DNA from 3 places in the Streptomyces sp. NPDC051219 genome. Region 3 is predicted to be linked to each of the others. Evidence: riboswitches for the same ligand, from Rfam matches in the RefSeq annotation. Region 3 holds a riboswitch; each other region holds the start of a gene.

Region 1 (5,096 bases), on a different contig from region 3:
GCCGTTCTCGATCTGCTCGGGGGCGAGATAGGAGACGGTTCCGAGGACGGAGCCGGTGGTGCTCGTCACCGTGTCCACGGCCCGGACCAAACCGAAGTCGGCGACCTTGACCCGGCCGTCGTCCCCTATCAGGACGTTCTCCGGCTTCATGTCGCGATGCACGAACCCGGCCCGGTGTGCGGCTCCGAGGGCCGCAAGGACCGGCTCCAGGATGTCGAGAGCCGCGCGGGGCTGGAGTGCGCCGCGCTCGCGCAGCACGTCACGCAGGGTGCAGCCGGCGATGTACTCCATGGCCAGATAGACGTACGACCCGTCCGTGCCCTGGTCGTACACCCCCACCACATTGGGGTGGGAGAGCCGGGCCACGGACTTGGCCTCGCGGATGAACCGGTCCACGAACGACGCGTCGGCGGCCAGCGCCGGGTGCATCACCTTCAGCGCGAGGACGCGGTCGAGGCGAATGTCCACGGCCCGGTAGACCGTGGCCATGCCGCCGACGGCGATGCGCGCGTCGATGCGGTAGCGGCCGTCGAGCACGTGCCCGACGAGGGGGTCCTGAAGGGTCGTATCCACGCAGAGAGTCTACGAGCGGCCGCCGGGACGCCTGACCGGGTGCACAGGCCTGCCGCAGGAATGAAGCGGACCTGTGACACCCCCTTGCGGCGTGGACGGCCCGCTCAGAACGCGGGCCGCTCCGGGTCCAGTGCCGCCATGCCCGCCACCGGTGAGGACGCCTCCGCGAAGTGCCGGCGCGGAATCCGGCCCGCCCGGTACGCGAGGCGGCCCGCCTCCACCGCGTGCCGCATCGCCTCCGCCATCAGGACCGGCTTCTGAGCGCGGGTGACCGCCGAGGCCAGCATCACCGCCGCGCAGCCGAGCTCCATGGCGAACGCGGCGTCGGACGCGGTGCCGGCGCCGGCGTCGAGGATCACCGGGACGGTCGCGCGCTCCGTGATCAGCTGGAAGTTGTGCGGGTTGCGGATGCCCAGGCCGGAGCCGATGGGGGAGCCGAGCGGCATGATCGCCGCACACCCGACGTCCTCCAGCCTGCGAGCGAGCACCGGGTCGTCGTTCGTGTACGGCAGGACCGTGAAGCCGTCGTCGACCAGGATCTCCGCCGCGTCCAGCAGCTCGACCGGGTCGGGGAGGAGCGTGCGCTCGTCGGCCACGACCTCCAGCTTGATCCAGTCGGTGCCGAGCGCCTCACGGGCCAGCCGGGCGGTGAGTACGGCCTCCCCGGCGGTGAAGCAGCCCGCCGTGTTCGGCAAGACGCGGATCGAGAGCTTCTCCAGTACGGACAGGACGGAGCCCTGCACGCCCGGGTCGAGGCGGCGCATCGCGACGGTCGTCAGTTCGGTGCCCGACGCGGCGAGGGAGCGTTCGAGCGCATCGAGGCTGGGCGCGCCGCCCGTTCCCATGATCAGCCGGGAGGAGAACGTGGTGTCGCCGAGGGTGAGAAGGTCGTCGGCCATGGCGGTCAGCCCCCCTGGACTGCGGTGAGGACCTCGACGCGGTCGCCGTCGCCGAGTGCGGTGGCGGGCCACTGCCCGCGCGGGACGACGGTCTCGTTGACGGCGGCGGCTACTCCGGAGCGGGCCTGGGTGAGGGCCGAGACGAGCGCGTCGAGTGTGGTTCCGGCGGGGAGGTCACGGGGCTCGCCGTTCACGGACACGTGCACGGGCTCCGTCACGCCTGCGGTCTTCGAAGGGGCGGCGTTCGAAGGCGTGGTCATACGGGCTGCTCCTGACGCACGGGAGACGGGGCGGGTGAGAATCGGAGGGGGCTGAAAGGGCGTGCGATCTCGGGAAGCTCGCCGGTGGCCAGTACGGCGGCCATCACCTCGCCGGTGACCGGCGTCAGCAGCACACCGTTGCGGAAGTGCCCGGTCGCCAGGTGCAGGCCGGGGAGGGCGGTGGGGCCGAGCAGCGGCGCGTTGTCGGGGGAGCCGGGGCGCAGGCCCGCCCTGGTCTCGGTCAGCGGGAGTTCGGTGATGCCCGGCACCAGCTCGTGGGCGTCGCGCAGGAGCTCGTACACACCACCGGCCGTGACGGTCGTGTCCCAGCCGAGTTCCTCGCTGGTCGCGCCGACGACCAGCTCGCCGTTCGCGCGCGGAACCAGGTAGACGTCGCTGCCGCGGACGACGGCCCGTACGGTCCGGGTGAGGAACGGGGCGTACGGGCGGGGCACCGTCAGCCGCAGGACCTGGCCCTTGACGGGACGTACTGGCGGCAGCACCTCGGCCGGTACCCCGTCCAGTCGGCCACTGTGGCTGCCCGCAGCGAGGACCACCTGGTCGGCGCCGAGCTCGGTGCGGTCGGAGAGCACAGCCCCGCGGGCCCGGTCGCCCGCCACCGTCAGGCGCGCGACCGAGACGCGGTGGAAGACCACCCCGGCCCGCTCGCACGCGGTCAGGAGGGCGGCCGCGAGCCGGCGCGGGTCGACCTGGTGGTCGCCGTCCACACGGAGGCCCCCGCGCACACCGGGCGCGAGCATCGGTTCCAGGCGACGGCACTCGCGGCCGGTGAGCCACTCCGACTCGAGCCCGCAGCGCCTCTGGAGGGCATGGAGTTCGCGGAGATGCGCCCGGTCGTCGGCGTCGAGCGCCACGGCGAGCGTGCCGCAGGCCCGGAAGCCGATGTCCTGGCCGCTCGCCTCGGCGAGTTCGGCCGCGAACCCCGGGTAGCGCTGCGCGGAGGCCAGGTTGAGCCCGAGGAGGGTCTCCTCGCCGTAGTGGAGTTCGGTGACGGCGGCGAGCATGCCGGCCGCGACCTGGGCGGCTCCGCCGCCCGGATCCGGGTCGGCCACGGCGGTGCGCAGCCCGCCGAGAGCCGCCCGCCAAGCCGTGACCAGACCGATGATCCCGCCCCCGATGACCAGGACGTCGGATCCCTTCCAAGATGCGTGCATGGGCGTCCAGCCCCTCCCTTCGCCGGCATGACCCGGATCAGGTTCGTACGGTCGGAGGCCGTCCCAGCCTCCCTCTCAGCCCGGTGCGTCCGGACTCCCGCGAGTGGTTTTCGTCGGCCAGACTAACCCCCGGGGTCAGCGCGCAGTAAGGGAGCCGCTCACGGTGCGGTGGGGAGCCCCCCTTCCTGACGTTTCGTCAGATGCGTAAGGTGATCGGGTGAGCGAGCAGAGGCAGGCAGAGCAGCGCATCGTCGTCGTCGGAGCCGGAATGGCAGGTGTGCAGACCGCCGTGGCCCTGCGCGAACTGGGTTTCACCGGGTCGGTCGTCCTGCTGGGAGCCGAGCCGCACCAGCCGTACGACCGGCCTCCGCTTTCCAAGGCGGTATTGCTGGGCAAGGCGGAGGGATCCGCGTTCGACGTGGACTTCGAGGCGCTGGCCATCGAGCTCCGGCTCGGGCGTGAGGTGACCCGCCTGCGTGCGGCGGCGCACGAGATCGACACCCCGGCCGGGCCGGTGCCGTACGACGTGCTGGTCATCGCCACCGGCGCGGAACCGGTCACACTGCCGGGCGGCGAGGGAGTGCCCGGGGTCCATCTGCTGCGCACCCTCGACGACGCGGAGCGGCTGCGGCCGGTGCTCGCCGAGCAGCACGAGATCGTGGTCGTCGGGGCGGGCTGGATCGGTGCGGAGTTCGCGACGGCGGCCCGGGAGGCCGGCTGCGCGGTGACCGTCGTGGAAGCGGCAGACCGGCCGCTCGCCGGTGCGCTGCCCGCCGAGGTCGCCGCTCCCATGGCCGGCTGGTACGCGGACAGCGGCGCACGTCTGCTCACCGGGGTGCGGGTCGCGCGTATCGAGCCGGGCTCGGTGGTCCTCGCGGCGGGAGCAACACCGCCCCCGCGTCCCGAAGGGCCGGACGGAGAGGCGGGCGGCGGTCCGGACGCTGGGACGGCGGGAGGGCCGGAGGGGGAGACCCGGCTCGCCGCCGGAGCCGTGGTCGTGGGTATCGGTGCCCGGCCCGCGACCGGCTGGCTGGCCGGATCGGGCATCGCGCTCGGGCCGGACGGTTCCGTCACCGCCGACGAGCGGCTGCGCACCTCGCTGCCCGATGTGTACGCCGTGGGGGACTGCGCCTCCTTCCCGTCCGCGCGCTACGGCGAGCGGCTGCTCGTCCACCACTGGGACAACGCACTCCAGGGGCCGCGGACGGTCGCCGCCAACATCCTCGCGGATGCGACCGGCGGTGTGCCGGAGGTCTACGACCCCGTCCCGTACTTCTGGTCGGAGCAGTTCGGCAGGTTCGTGCAGTACGCCGGCCATCACGGCGCCGCCGACACGATGCTGTGGCGCGGGGATCCCGCCGGGGCCGCCTGGTCGGTCTGCTGGCTGCGGGACGGCGTGTTCGTCGCTCTGCTCGCCGTGGGCCGCCCGCGTGACCTCGCCCAGGGGCGCAGGCTGATCGAGGCCGGGCTGCGGCTCGATCCGGAGCGTGCCGCCGACCCGTCCGTACCGCTTAAGTCCGCCGTTCGCTGATGCTCGCGAGGGCGTGGCGACACCTGCGACCCCCGCTGCGACGCCCCGTCCGCCCTCCCTGGCTACCCACTGTCAGTCCGGGATGGCAGGCTTGTCCCGTGACCGAGATTGACGCAAAGATCGATGCTCTCGTCCCCGCCTGGCTCCACCTGCCCGACATCGCGGAAATGCTCGATGTCGAGGTGACGCGCGTCCGGCAGCTGGTCAAGGAGGGCCAGCTGATCGCGGTGCGCCGTGGTGAGAACCGGGCGCTTCAGGTGCCCGCCGCCTTTGTCGACGGCAACAAGGTCGTCAAGGGCCTCGCGGGGACCCTGACGCTCCTGAGGGACGACGGCTACAGCGACGCAGAGATGCTGGAGTGGCTCTTCACCCCCGACCCGACCCTGCCGGGCACGCCCGCGCAGGCCCTGAGCGAGAATCGCGGCACGGAGGTGAAGCGCCGCGCCCAGGCGCTCGCCGTCTGACTGATCCGACACCCGCGGTGTGCGGGCCGGCCCCCGGTCCGTACACCGCCCGCCACGGGGGGAACGTCTCCATGTCCACCGCACGCGCACTGCTGTCCGACGCCCGGCTGTACCTGTGCACGGACGCGCGCAAGCGCCAGGGCGACCTTCCCCAGTTCCTCGACGCCGTGCTGTCCTCCGGCGTGGACATCGTG
Region 2 (5,096 bases), on a different contig from region 3:
TCCGCGAGCGGCAGGTAGACGCGGTTGCCCGCCGCCGCGAACTCCGCCGACTTCTCCGCCATCCCGGCCTCGATCTCGTCGGTCTGCAGGGCGTCGCCGTGCCGGCGCCGGATGTCCTGGGAGATCTTCATCGAGCAGAACTTCGGCCCGCACATCGAGCAGAAGTGCGCCGTCTTCGCCGGTTCGGCGGGCAGTGTCTCGTCGTGGAACTCACGGGCCGTGTCCGGGTCGAGAGCCAGGTTGAACTGGTCCTCCCACCGGAACTCGAACCGCGCGTCCGACAGCGCGTCGTCCCATTCCTGCGCGCCGGGGTGCCCCTTCGCCAGGTCCGCCGCGTGCGCCGCGATCTTGTACGTGATGACGCCGGTCTTCACGTCGTCGCGGTCCGGCAGGCCCAGGTGCTCCTTGGGCGTGACGTAACACAGCATCGCCGTACCCCACCAGGCGATCATCGCGGCCCCGATGCCGGACGTGATGTGGTCGTACGCCGGGGCGACATCGGTGGTCAGGGGGCCCAGAGTGTAGAACGGCGCCTCCTCGCAGATTTCCTGCTGGAGGTCGATGTTCTCCTTGATCTTGTGCATCGGGACGTGACCGGGGCCCTCGATCATCGTCTGTACGTTGTGCCGCTTGGCGATGGTGTTGAGCTCACCCAGCGTGCGCAGCTCCGCGAACTGCGCCTCGTCGTTGGCGTCGGCGATCGATCCGGGGCGCAGGCCGTCACCGAGGGAGTACGTGACGTCGTACGCGGCGAGGATCGCGCAGAGCTCGTCGAAGTTCTCGTACAGGAACGACTCCTTGTGGTGCGCCAGGCACCAGGCGGCCATGATCGAGCCGCCGCGCGAGACGATGCCGGTTTTGCGGCGCGCGGTCAGCGGCACGTACCGCAGAAGCACACCGGCATGGACCGTCATGTAGTCGACACCCTGCTCGGCCTGCTCGATGACCGTGTCCTTGTAGATCTCCCAGGTCAGCTCCTCGGCCTTGCCGTCGACCTTCTCCAGAGCCTGGTAGAGCGGAACGGTGCCGATCGGCACGGGAGAGTTGCGCAGCACCCACTCGCGGGTGGTGTGGATGTTGCGGCCGGTGGAGAGGTCCATGACGGTGTCCGCGCCCCACTTCGTCGCCCACGTCATCTTCTCCACCTCCTCTTCGATGGAGGACGTGACGGCCGAGTTCCCGATGTTGGCGTTGACCTTGACCAGGAACCGCTTGCCGATGATCATCGGCTCGATCTCCGGGTGGTTCACGTTGGCAGGCAGCACGGCCCGGCCGGCCGCGATCTCCTCCCGTACGACCTCGGGAGAGACGTTTTCGCGGATCGCGACGTACTCCATCTCCGGAGTGATCTCGCCCCGGCGCGCGTACGCGAGTTGCGTCACCGCCTGCCCGTCCCGGCCCCGCCGCGGCTGGCGCGGGCGGCCGGGGAAGACCGCGTCGAGGTTGCGCAGGCCCCCGCGCGGCGAGGTGTGCTTGATGCCGTCGTCCTCGGGACGGACCGGGCGCCCCGCGTACTCCTCGGTGTCGCCGCGGCCGACGATCCAGTTCTCCCGCAGCGGCGGCAGCCCGCGGCGGACGTCGGTTTCGACGGTGGGGTCGGTGTACGGACCGGACGTGTCGTACAGCGTCACGTCCTTGCCGTTGGTGAGGTGCACCTGACGTACCGGCACGCGGAGGTCGGGGCGCGAGCCCGTGACGTATCCCTTGTGCCAGCCCGGCTTGCGTTCCGCCGGATCGGCGGCAGGCGTGCGTGCATCCTGAATGGTCATGAGACCTACTCCCTACGCCGGCATTACCCGGTAACAGGTTCGGCGGTCGGCGCAGCTTCGTCAGCGCCCTCTCAGCCCGGTGCTCCGAGCTCCCGCGTGTGCAAAGGTGCCCCCACGCTAGCGTCCTCTCTGGCGTGCTGAACAGTGGACCCCCTGTGTTCTTGCGATGATCGGTCGGTGACCTCCTTGCCCCCGCCCCCACCAGAGCCCCATGGCCACCCGCACGGCCACTCCCACGGCCACGGTCCTGCGGCTCCCGTCTCGCAGCACCTGCGCAAGGTCATCGCCGCTGTTCTGATCCCGTTCGCCACCGCGGTCCTCGTCGGTCTGGTGGTGCTCTGGCCAGGCGGTGCGCCCGCGCACGAGCGCACCGGTGTGGGTTTCGACCGCCAGACGCAGCAGGGCACGGTCACCAAGGTCGAGAAAGTCGACTGCAAGGACGTCAACGCCGCGCAGGTCCCACCGACAGGCGACACGTCGACGCCCGAGGGCCGCGAGGCGCAGCAGGCCCAGAACGGGGAGTGCGCGAGAGCGACGATCAAGGTGACCACCGGCGAGGACAAGGGCCGCACCTTCGTCGAGATCATCCAGCCTGACGCGCCGCGGCAGTTGACCGAGGGACAGGGCGTGGTGGTGGCGTACGCGCCGGACGCACCCCGCGACCTTCAGTACTCGGTGACCGATGTGAACCGGAAGGTCCCGTTGGCGGTGCTGGCGGGGATCTTCGCCGTCGCCGTGGTCGCAGTCGGCCGGCTGCGCGGCCTGTTCGCGCTGATCGCGCTCGTGGTCAGCTTCGCCATCCTGACGCTCTTCATCCTCCCGGCGATTCTGCAGGGCTCCGATCCGCTGATCGTCGCGGTGGTCGGGGCGAGCGCGATCATGTTGATCGCGCTGTACGTGTGCCACGGCTTTACGGCCCGTACGTCCGTCGCCGTCATCGGCACACTGATCTCGCTGCTGCTGATCGGCCTGCTCGGCTCGGGCTTCATCGACTGGGCCAGTCTCACCGGCAACACGGACGACAACACCGGGCTGATTCACGGCCTTTACCCGGACATCGACATGAGCGGCCTGCTGCTCGCGAGCGTCATCATCGGTTCGCTCGGCGTACTGGACGATGTGACGGTCACTCAGACGTCGGCGGTATGGGAACTGCGCCAGGCCGACCCGACGATGGGTCCGCGCGCCCTCTACCGGGCCGGCATCCGGATCGGCCGGGACCACATCGCGTCCGTCGTCAACACGCTCGTGCTGGCCTACGCGGGCGCGGCGCTGCCGCTGCTGCTGCTCTTCTCGATCGCGCAGAGCAGTGTGGGGACCGTTGCCAACAGCGAGCTGGTGGCGGAGGAGATCGTACGGACCCTCGTCGGATCCATCGGCCTCGTGGCCTCGGTGCCGGTGACGACGGCCTTGGCGGCGTTGGTGGTGTCCGCCGACCGCCCGGCTTCCGACAGCGCCCTGGGATCCGGGGGCGCGCCGGGATCCGGGGGCGCGTCGGGATCCGGGGGCGCGTCGGCCTCTGCCCCCCCGCCGAGGCGTGGGGGCAGAGGCCGGCGCCGCAAGGCCTGAAGTGCCGGTCCGGGCACAGTCCGGGAGGCGAGCGCGTGGCGGCGTGGCGAGGCGAGGGCGCAATCAGCCCGCGTTCTGCTCCTCCGCGTCCTCGGCGAGGATCCGTACGAGCGCGTCGTCGAGGTTTCCCTCGAAGTCCCCGAGCGCGCGCTCCTGCCCCAGGGGCACGAGCCGGTCGGTACGGTCGAGGAACGCGATCAGGGGCGCGGCGCCCACCCGGAACCGGGCCCGGTCCGGGCCGACCTGGAGCAGGATGTGTACGTCGGGGAGGTAGGCGGCGACCGGGGAGCCCGCCCGGATTTCGGCCGGGGTTTCGGCCGGGATACCCGCCGGGACGATGTGGACATCGCCTTCCCCACAGGGCCCGTTGACGCCGTCGAGGAGCAATTCGCGGCCGAAAGCCCAGGTCACCGGGTCGTCGCCGGGAAGGCGGAAGGTCAGCCGGACGGCGTACGGGTCGCTCGCGTCGTACCGCAGATCCACCGGAATCCGGAACGAGAGCTCCTCCGAGACGAGGAAGCTCATCATGACCTCTGCCTGCACCGACTCGCGCATTGCCAACCCCGCTGTTGTGGAGAGTGGTCAGAAATGATCCCTCTGGCCGTATTGACCCAATCGTGGTGTAAGCGCTAGGGGACCACAAGAAGTGAGTTTTCAGATACTGATAGAGAACGCGAGCGAACTCAACAGCGCGCCTACTTCACTCCGAAGTCGGTCAACTGCATAGAGCAAACGCTCTTCTTGATGCAGAGGAAGCGAAATGGCCATGGTCCCGGCGGTCGATCCGGCCGTGATCGGGATGGCGGCGCACACTGTTCCGAGTGCGTACTCCTGGCGCTCGACGACCGGCTGCATACGTTCCGTCGAGGACAGGCGTTGGCGCAGTGCCCTGTTGTCCCGCACCGTGTACGGAGTGATGGCCCGTACCGGATAGCGGTCGAGATGGTCCTGTCGGGACTTCTCGTCGAGCTGGCTCAGCAGGCACTGACCGATCGCATGCGCGTGCGCCGTCTCGCGGAAGTCGGCCCACTCCTCGACGGCGGGCGAGCTGGGTGTGTCGGCGACGGAGACGAGTTCGACCTCGCCTTCGCGGTAGAGCGCGAAGTAAACCGGGACGCCGATGATGTCGCGCCAGTGCGCGAGCGAGTCGATGATCATCCTGCGTTGATTCTGCTGGGCACAGCCTCCGCCCAGCCGCTCGGCAGCCGCACCGAGAACGAACACCCCGTTCTCCCGGCGCAGATAGCCCTCGTGGCTGAGGGTGCGCAGCAGGTGGTACGCGGTCGGAAGCGGAATGCCAGCCTCACGGGCGAGCTGCTTTGCCGGCGCTCCGCCGACATGGGAGCTTGCCGCTTCCAGCAGTCTCAGCGCTCTCTGCACCGAGCCGATCAGGGTCGGAACGACCGGACTTTGAGCCGTGGCCACAGGTCACCCCCAGGCGTGCCGACGGGCAGCGAGCCCGCCCGCGGGGGCCGCCCCCGCGCCCGCCGTACTCCTGGGGGACGGACGGCAGACCATGGACCATCCGACAGAACCGCAGGTCACGGCAATGCAACCGACGAGCTGCCCAGGAAACGGCACAGATTTTCACCGTAGCGGCCCGTCCCCGGCGGGAGGGGGCTAACGCCTCACGTTCCCTCAGCCGGGCTAACCGGTCCGCCGGTGCCGTGTCGCGTGCCGTCGCGTCCGGTCGGCGCCGGTTGCCCTCCCATGGGCGCGTTACGTCCCGTCGGTCCTATTCATCCCCGTCCCGACCCG
Region 3 (5,096 bases):
TGGTCGGGTGAACGGAGCTGGACAAGATCGCCTCCTACTTTGAGCAGGTTCTAGAACCCTCAGGTACCCGGCGAGGTGCAGTTAAATCCGATATAAAATGATTATTCGGACTGCCTATATGGCGCCATTCGGGCGCTCTTGCGTAGCCAGGCGACCCACGTGTGACCCTCAGTGCCCGACCGGGCTCAAGGCCGCTCGGCAGTGGCCGACGATGACCGATGACGACCACTCCGCGAGGTCGCGCACTGTCTGGCTAGTAGCTAGAGCTACGGATCAGAAGGTGGTCGTGTCTTCCCGTGTAAGAAAGGCCCCCGACCGAGTTGGTTTGCAATCCTGGAGTAGGCGGGCGTTGAGGGCGTGTGCAGGATCTGCACACCGGCCTCCAGGTGCGAGTGTCCGCCAGCCGGGTGACTCTGGTGGAGGTGCCGTGCCCCCTCACAGACCAGGAGAACCACGATGATCCAGATGATGCATGAGAAAGGCATACGCAGCGAACACGCCTACACCGCGGCGTTCCTGTCCATCGGCCTATCCATCGCCACCTGGGCCGTATCACTCACCGCCGAACCCGGAACCGGCCTCGCCCGCGCCGACCGGTGGGGAATATTCGTTGGCGAATGGGCGCCCACCTTCTTCGGCCTCGGGCTGGCACTCTCCCACTACGAGCAGCACGACGGCACCCTCACCGCCAAAGTGCACGACCTCCGCCCGCAAAGGGAAGCCATGTAGCAAAAGCGCTGACCCATGGTCGCCATGCCCGTCATCGTCTACCCGCCGTCACCCACCGGCGGCCGGCGCGTGCGCATCGACGGGGAAATCCTCGGCATCGCCTACAGCGACGCCGACCTCGCCGAGTTCCTGCGCCGGGCCGGAGCCGAGGAGCCGGAGGAGCTCATCCACTCGGTGCTCATCGAATGGCGCGGCGGCCGACGGCACCAGTACGACCCCGCATAGCGAAGCGCCCGCCCCCGGTGAAGGGCGGGCGCTTTTGCAGGCGATCTACGGGCGGCCGGTCAGCACATCTTGTAGCCGACGCGGGTCGAGTGGTATGAGCACGTGTCCGCCGTCGCACCCGTCGACTTCCGCGGCGTCGCGGTGTCCTTGTCGTTGTTCCCACGTAGGCCACACAGGACAGTGACGCGGGTTCCACGCGTACCCGTACGTTGACGTCACCTGCTTGCGAACCGCTATCTGGGCCGTCCCTGGGCCGTGCGAGGTTGGCCGACTATGACGGAGGGCGACCGCGAGTGACCGGCCGCTCACCCCTCTGACCTGGGCGCCCCAAGTTGATCTGCGACACTGGATGAACCATGCCTGTACCTGGAGAACTCACTTTCGTCGCGCCTCGGGGAGCCAAGAAGCCCCCGCGGCACCTCGCCGACCTCACGCCCGCCGAACGCCGCGAGGCCGTGGCCGCGATCGGCGAGAAGCCGTTCCGGGCCAAGCAGCTGTCGCAGCACTACTTCGCGCGGTACGCGCACGACCCGGCCGAGTGGACCGACATCCCCGCCGCGGCGCGGGGGAGGCTCCAGAGCGAGCTGCTGCCGGACCTGATGAATGTGGTGCGGCACATCAGCTGCGACAACGACACCACCCGCAAGACGCTCTGGAAGCTGCATGACGGGACGCTCGTCGAGTCGGTCCTAATGCGCTACCCGGACCGGGTGACGATGTGCATCTCCTCGCAGGCCGGCTGCGGAATGAACTGCCCGTTCTGCGCGACCGGACAGGCGGGCCTCGATCGCAACCTGTCCACCGCCGAGATCGTGCACCAGATCGTGGACGGCATGCGCGCCCTGCGCGACGGCGAGGTCCCGGGCGGCCCGGCGCGGCTCTCCAACATCGTCTTCATGGGGATGGGCGAGCCGCTCGCCAACTACAAGCGGGTCGTCGGTGCCGTCCGTCGGCTGACCGACCCGGAGCCGGACGGCCTGGGCCTGTCCCAGCGCGGCATCACGGTCTCGACCGTCGGCCTGGTCCCGGCCATGCTGCGCTTCGCCGACGAGGGCTTCAAGTGCCGTCTCGCGGTCTCCCTGCACGCCCCGGACGACGAGCTGCGCGACACCCTGGTGCCCGTGAACACGCGGTGGAAGGTACGTGAGGTGCTGGACGCCGCCTGGGAGTACGCCGAGAAGTCCGGCCGCCGGATCTCCATCGAGTACGCCCTGATCCGCGACATCAACGACCAGGCGTGGCGGGGCGACCTGCTCGGCCGGCTGCTCAAGGGCAAGCGGGTCCATGTGAACCTCATCCCGCTGAATCCGACGCCGGGGTCCAAGTGGACCGCCTCCCGGCCCGAGGACGAGAAGGCGTTCGTCGAGGCCATCGCGGCCCACGGCGTCCCCGTGACCGTGCGGGACACCCGGGGCCAGGAGATCGACGGAGCGTGCGGCCAGCTCGCGGCGTCCGAGCGGTAGTCTGACGTCGGACATTTGCATATTCCGACAGGGGAGCGCCACAGCGCTGAGAGTGCGACAACCGTCAGGTCGCAGACCCTCTGAACCTTGCCCAGGTCATTCTGGGTAGGAAGTTCGGTCATCACTCAAGCTGTTGCGCCCTGCTCACCTCGTGTGAGCGGGGCCGCGTCTCTTCCTGGTCACCCCAGGAGGAATTTCAGTGAGCACCACCAAGAAGCTGGCGGCTACCGCCATAGCCGCCGCTGTCGGCGCCTCGACGCTCGCCGCCTGCGGGGAGTCCAAGGACTCCGCCACGGACGGCGGCTCGAAGTCCGGGACCGTCACTCTCGTCAGCCACGACTCCTTCCTCGCCTCCCCGGCCGTGCTGAAGGAGTTCACCAAGGAGACCGGCTTCACGGTCAAGGTGCTGAAGAGCGGCGACGCGGGCGCCGCCCTCAACCAGGAGATCCTCACCAAGGGCTCCCCGCGCGGCGACGTCTTCTTCGGCGTCGACAACACGCTGCTCTCGCGCGCCCTCGACAACGGCCTCTTCACCTCGTACGAGGCGCAGGGTCTGGACCGGGTCGCCGCGGAGCTCCAGCTCGACCGGGAGCAGCACCGCGTCACGCCCGTCGACACCGGTGACATCTGCGTCAACTACGACAAGAAGTATTTCGCGGACAGGAAGCTCGCCCCGCCGCAGTCCTTCGACGACCTGATCAAGCCCGAGTACAAGAACCTGCTCGTCACCGAGAACGCCGCGACGTCCTCGCCCGGTCTCGGCTTCCTGCTCGCCACCGCCGGCAGGTACGGCGACGACGGCTGGCAGGACTACTGGAAGAAGCTCAAGGCCAACGGCGTCGAGGTCGTCGACGGCTGGGAGCAGGCGTACAACGAGCGCTTCTCCGGCTCCGCCGGCGGCAAGAAGGCCAAGGGCGACCGGCCGCTCGTCGTCTCGTACGCGTCCAGCCCGCCGGTCGAGGTGCTGTACTCCGAGCCGCAGCCGCAGGAAGCCCCGACCGGTGTCTCCACCGGCACCTGCTTCCGGCAGACGGAGTTCGCGGGCCTGCTGAAGGGCGCGAAGAACGAGGCCGGCGGCAAGGCACTGCTGGACTTCCTGGTGAGCAAGAAGTTCCAGGAGGACATGCCGCTCAACATGTTCGTGAACCCGGTGGTCAAGGACGCCCAGCTGCCCGAGCTGTTCACCAAGCACGGTGTGGTGATCGAGAAGCCCGAGACCGTGGCTCCGGAGAAGATCGCCGAGAACCGTGAGCAGTGGGTCAAGTCATGGTCCTCGCTCGTCCTGAAGTAGGGACTGACAAGGCCGACGAGGCCGTCCGGCCCGCCGGCGCGGCGAGGGCCGGACGCGGGAGCGCGGCGCGGCTCGGCCTGATGGCCGTGCCCGTCGCGTTCTTCGCGGTCTTCTTCGCCTATCCCGTGACTGCGATCGTCGCCCGTGGACTGAAGGCCGACGGCGTCTGGCGGTTCGGGCGGATCGGCGAGGTGGTGAGCGAGCCGGGCATCGTCCAGGTGCTGTGGTTCACCACGTGGCAGGCGCTCGCGTCCACGGGGCTGACACTGCTCCTCGCGCTCCCCGGCGCCTATGTCTTCGCCCGCTTCGACTTCCCCGGCAAGCAGCTCCTGCGGGCGGTCGTGACCGTGCCCTTCGTGCTGCCGACGGTCGTGGCCGGCTCCGCGTTCCTCGCCCTGCTGGGGCGCGGCGGCCTGCTGGACGAGACCTGGGGCGTACGGCTCGACACCACGGTGTGGGCGATTCTGCTGGCGCACGTGTTCTTCAACTACGCCGTGGTCGTCCGGACCGTCGGAGGTCTCTGGTCCCAGCTCGACCCGCGCCAGGAGGAAGCCGCCCGGGTGCTCGGCGCCGGCCGCTTCGCGGCCTGGCGGCGAGTGACGCTGCCCGCGCTCGGCCCCGCCGTGGCCGCCGCCGCGCTCATGGTCTTCCTCTTCACCTTCACCTCTTTCGGAGTCGTCCAGATCCTGGGCGGCCCGGCGTTCTCGACGCTGGAGGTGGAGATCTACCGGCAGACCGCGCAGCTGCTCGACCTGCCCACCGCCGCCGTGCTGACGCTGGTGCAGTTCGCGGCGGTCGGCGCGGTCCTCGCGGTGCACGCCTGGACCGTACGCAGACGGGAGAGTGCGCTGCAGCTGGTGGATCCCGCGCGGACGGCCCACCGGCCGAGTGGCGCCGGCCAGCGGGCACTGCTCGGCGCGGTCCTCGCCACCGTACTGGTGCTGATCCTGCTGCCGCTCGGTGTGCTGGTCGAGCGCTCGCTCGACGGGCCGGGCGGGTACGGCTTCGCCTTCTACCGGGCACTGGACTCGGCGGACGGCGGAACGTTCCTGGTCCCCCCGCTGGCAGCCGTCGGGAACTCACTGCAGTACGCGCTGGTGGCCACGCTCATCGCCCTGGTCGTCGGGGGGCTCGCGGCCGCCGCGCTGACCCGGCGCGCGGGACGGTTCGTACGCGGCTTCGACGCGCTGCTGATGCTTCCGCTCGGCGTCTCGGCCGTGACCGTGGGCTTCGGCTTCCTGATCACCCTCGACGAGCCGCCACTGGATCTGCGGGCCTCCTGGATCCTGGTTCCGCTTGCGCAGGCGCTGGTGGGCGTCCCCTTCGTCGTACGGACGATGCTGCCCGTACTGCGCGCGGTCGACGGGCGGCTGCGTGAAGCGGCGGCG

The links. Region 3 has a riboswitch for thiamine pyrophosphate ahead of AB0M62_RS20505 (thiamine ABC transporter substrate-binding protein). Riboswitches for the same ligand answer to the same signal wherever they lie in the genome.
Region 1: it holds a riboswitch for thiamine pyrophosphate, as region 3 does, so the genes downstream of both, thiO (glycine oxidase ThiO) here and AB0M62_RS20505 (thiamine ABC transporter substrate-binding protein) in region 3, are expected to answer to the same signal.
Region 2: it holds a riboswitch for thiamine pyrophosphate, as region 3 does, so the genes downstream of both, thiC (phosphomethylpyrimidine synthase ThiC) here and AB0M62_RS20505 (thiamine ABC transporter substrate-binding protein) in region 3, are expected to answer to the same signal.

What each region holds. Positions count from the first base shown of each region.
Region 1 covers NZ_JBFBAS010000002.1:350,068-355,163, reverse strand. Annotated here, with positions in the region: gene pknB (Stk1 family PASTA domain-containing Ser/Thr kinase) at 1-573, opposite strand, end outside; gene AB0M62_RS04370 (thiazole synthase) at 678-1,472, opposite strand; gene thiS (sulfur carrier protein ThiS) at 1,478-1,732, opposite strand; gene thiO (glycine oxidase ThiO) at 1,729-2,907, opposite strand; TPP riboswitch at 2,905-3,018, opposite strand; gene AB0M62_RS04355 (FAD-dependent oxidoreductase) at 3,125-4,438, shown strand; gene AB0M62_RS04350 (Rv2175c family DNA-binding protein) at 4,537-4,902, shown strand; gene thiE (thiamine phosphate synthase) at 4,974-5,096, shown strand, end outside.
Region 2 covers NZ_JBFBAS010000003.1:222,512-227,607, forward strand. Annotated here, with positions in the region: gene thiC (phosphomethylpyrimidine synthase ThiC) at 1-1,769, opposite strand, end outside; TPP riboswitch at 1,762-1,875, opposite strand; gene AB0M62_RS06010 (YibE/F family protein) at 1,947-3,338, shown strand; gene AB0M62_RS06015 (SsgA family sporulation/cell division regulator) at 3,402-3,893, opposite strand; gene AB0M62_RS06020 (IclR family transcriptional regulator C-terminal domain-containing protein) at 3,993-4,763, opposite strand.
Region 3 covers NZ_JBFBAS010000017.1:80,453-85,548, reverse strand. Annotated here, with positions in the region: gene AB0M62_RS20525 (SPW repeat protein) at 1-25, opposite strand, end outside; gene AB0M62_RS20520 (hypothetical protein) at 457-729, shown strand; gene AB0M62_RS20515 (hypothetical protein) at 745-954, shown strand; gene rlmN (23S rRNA (adenine(2503)-C(2))-methyltransferase RlmN) at 1,311-2,417, shown strand; TPP riboswitch at 2,437-2,547, shown strand; gene AB0M62_RS20505 (thiamine ABC transporter substrate-binding protein) at 2,617-3,708, shown strand; gene AB0M62_RS20500 (iron ABC transporter permease) at 3,789-5,096, shown strand, end outside.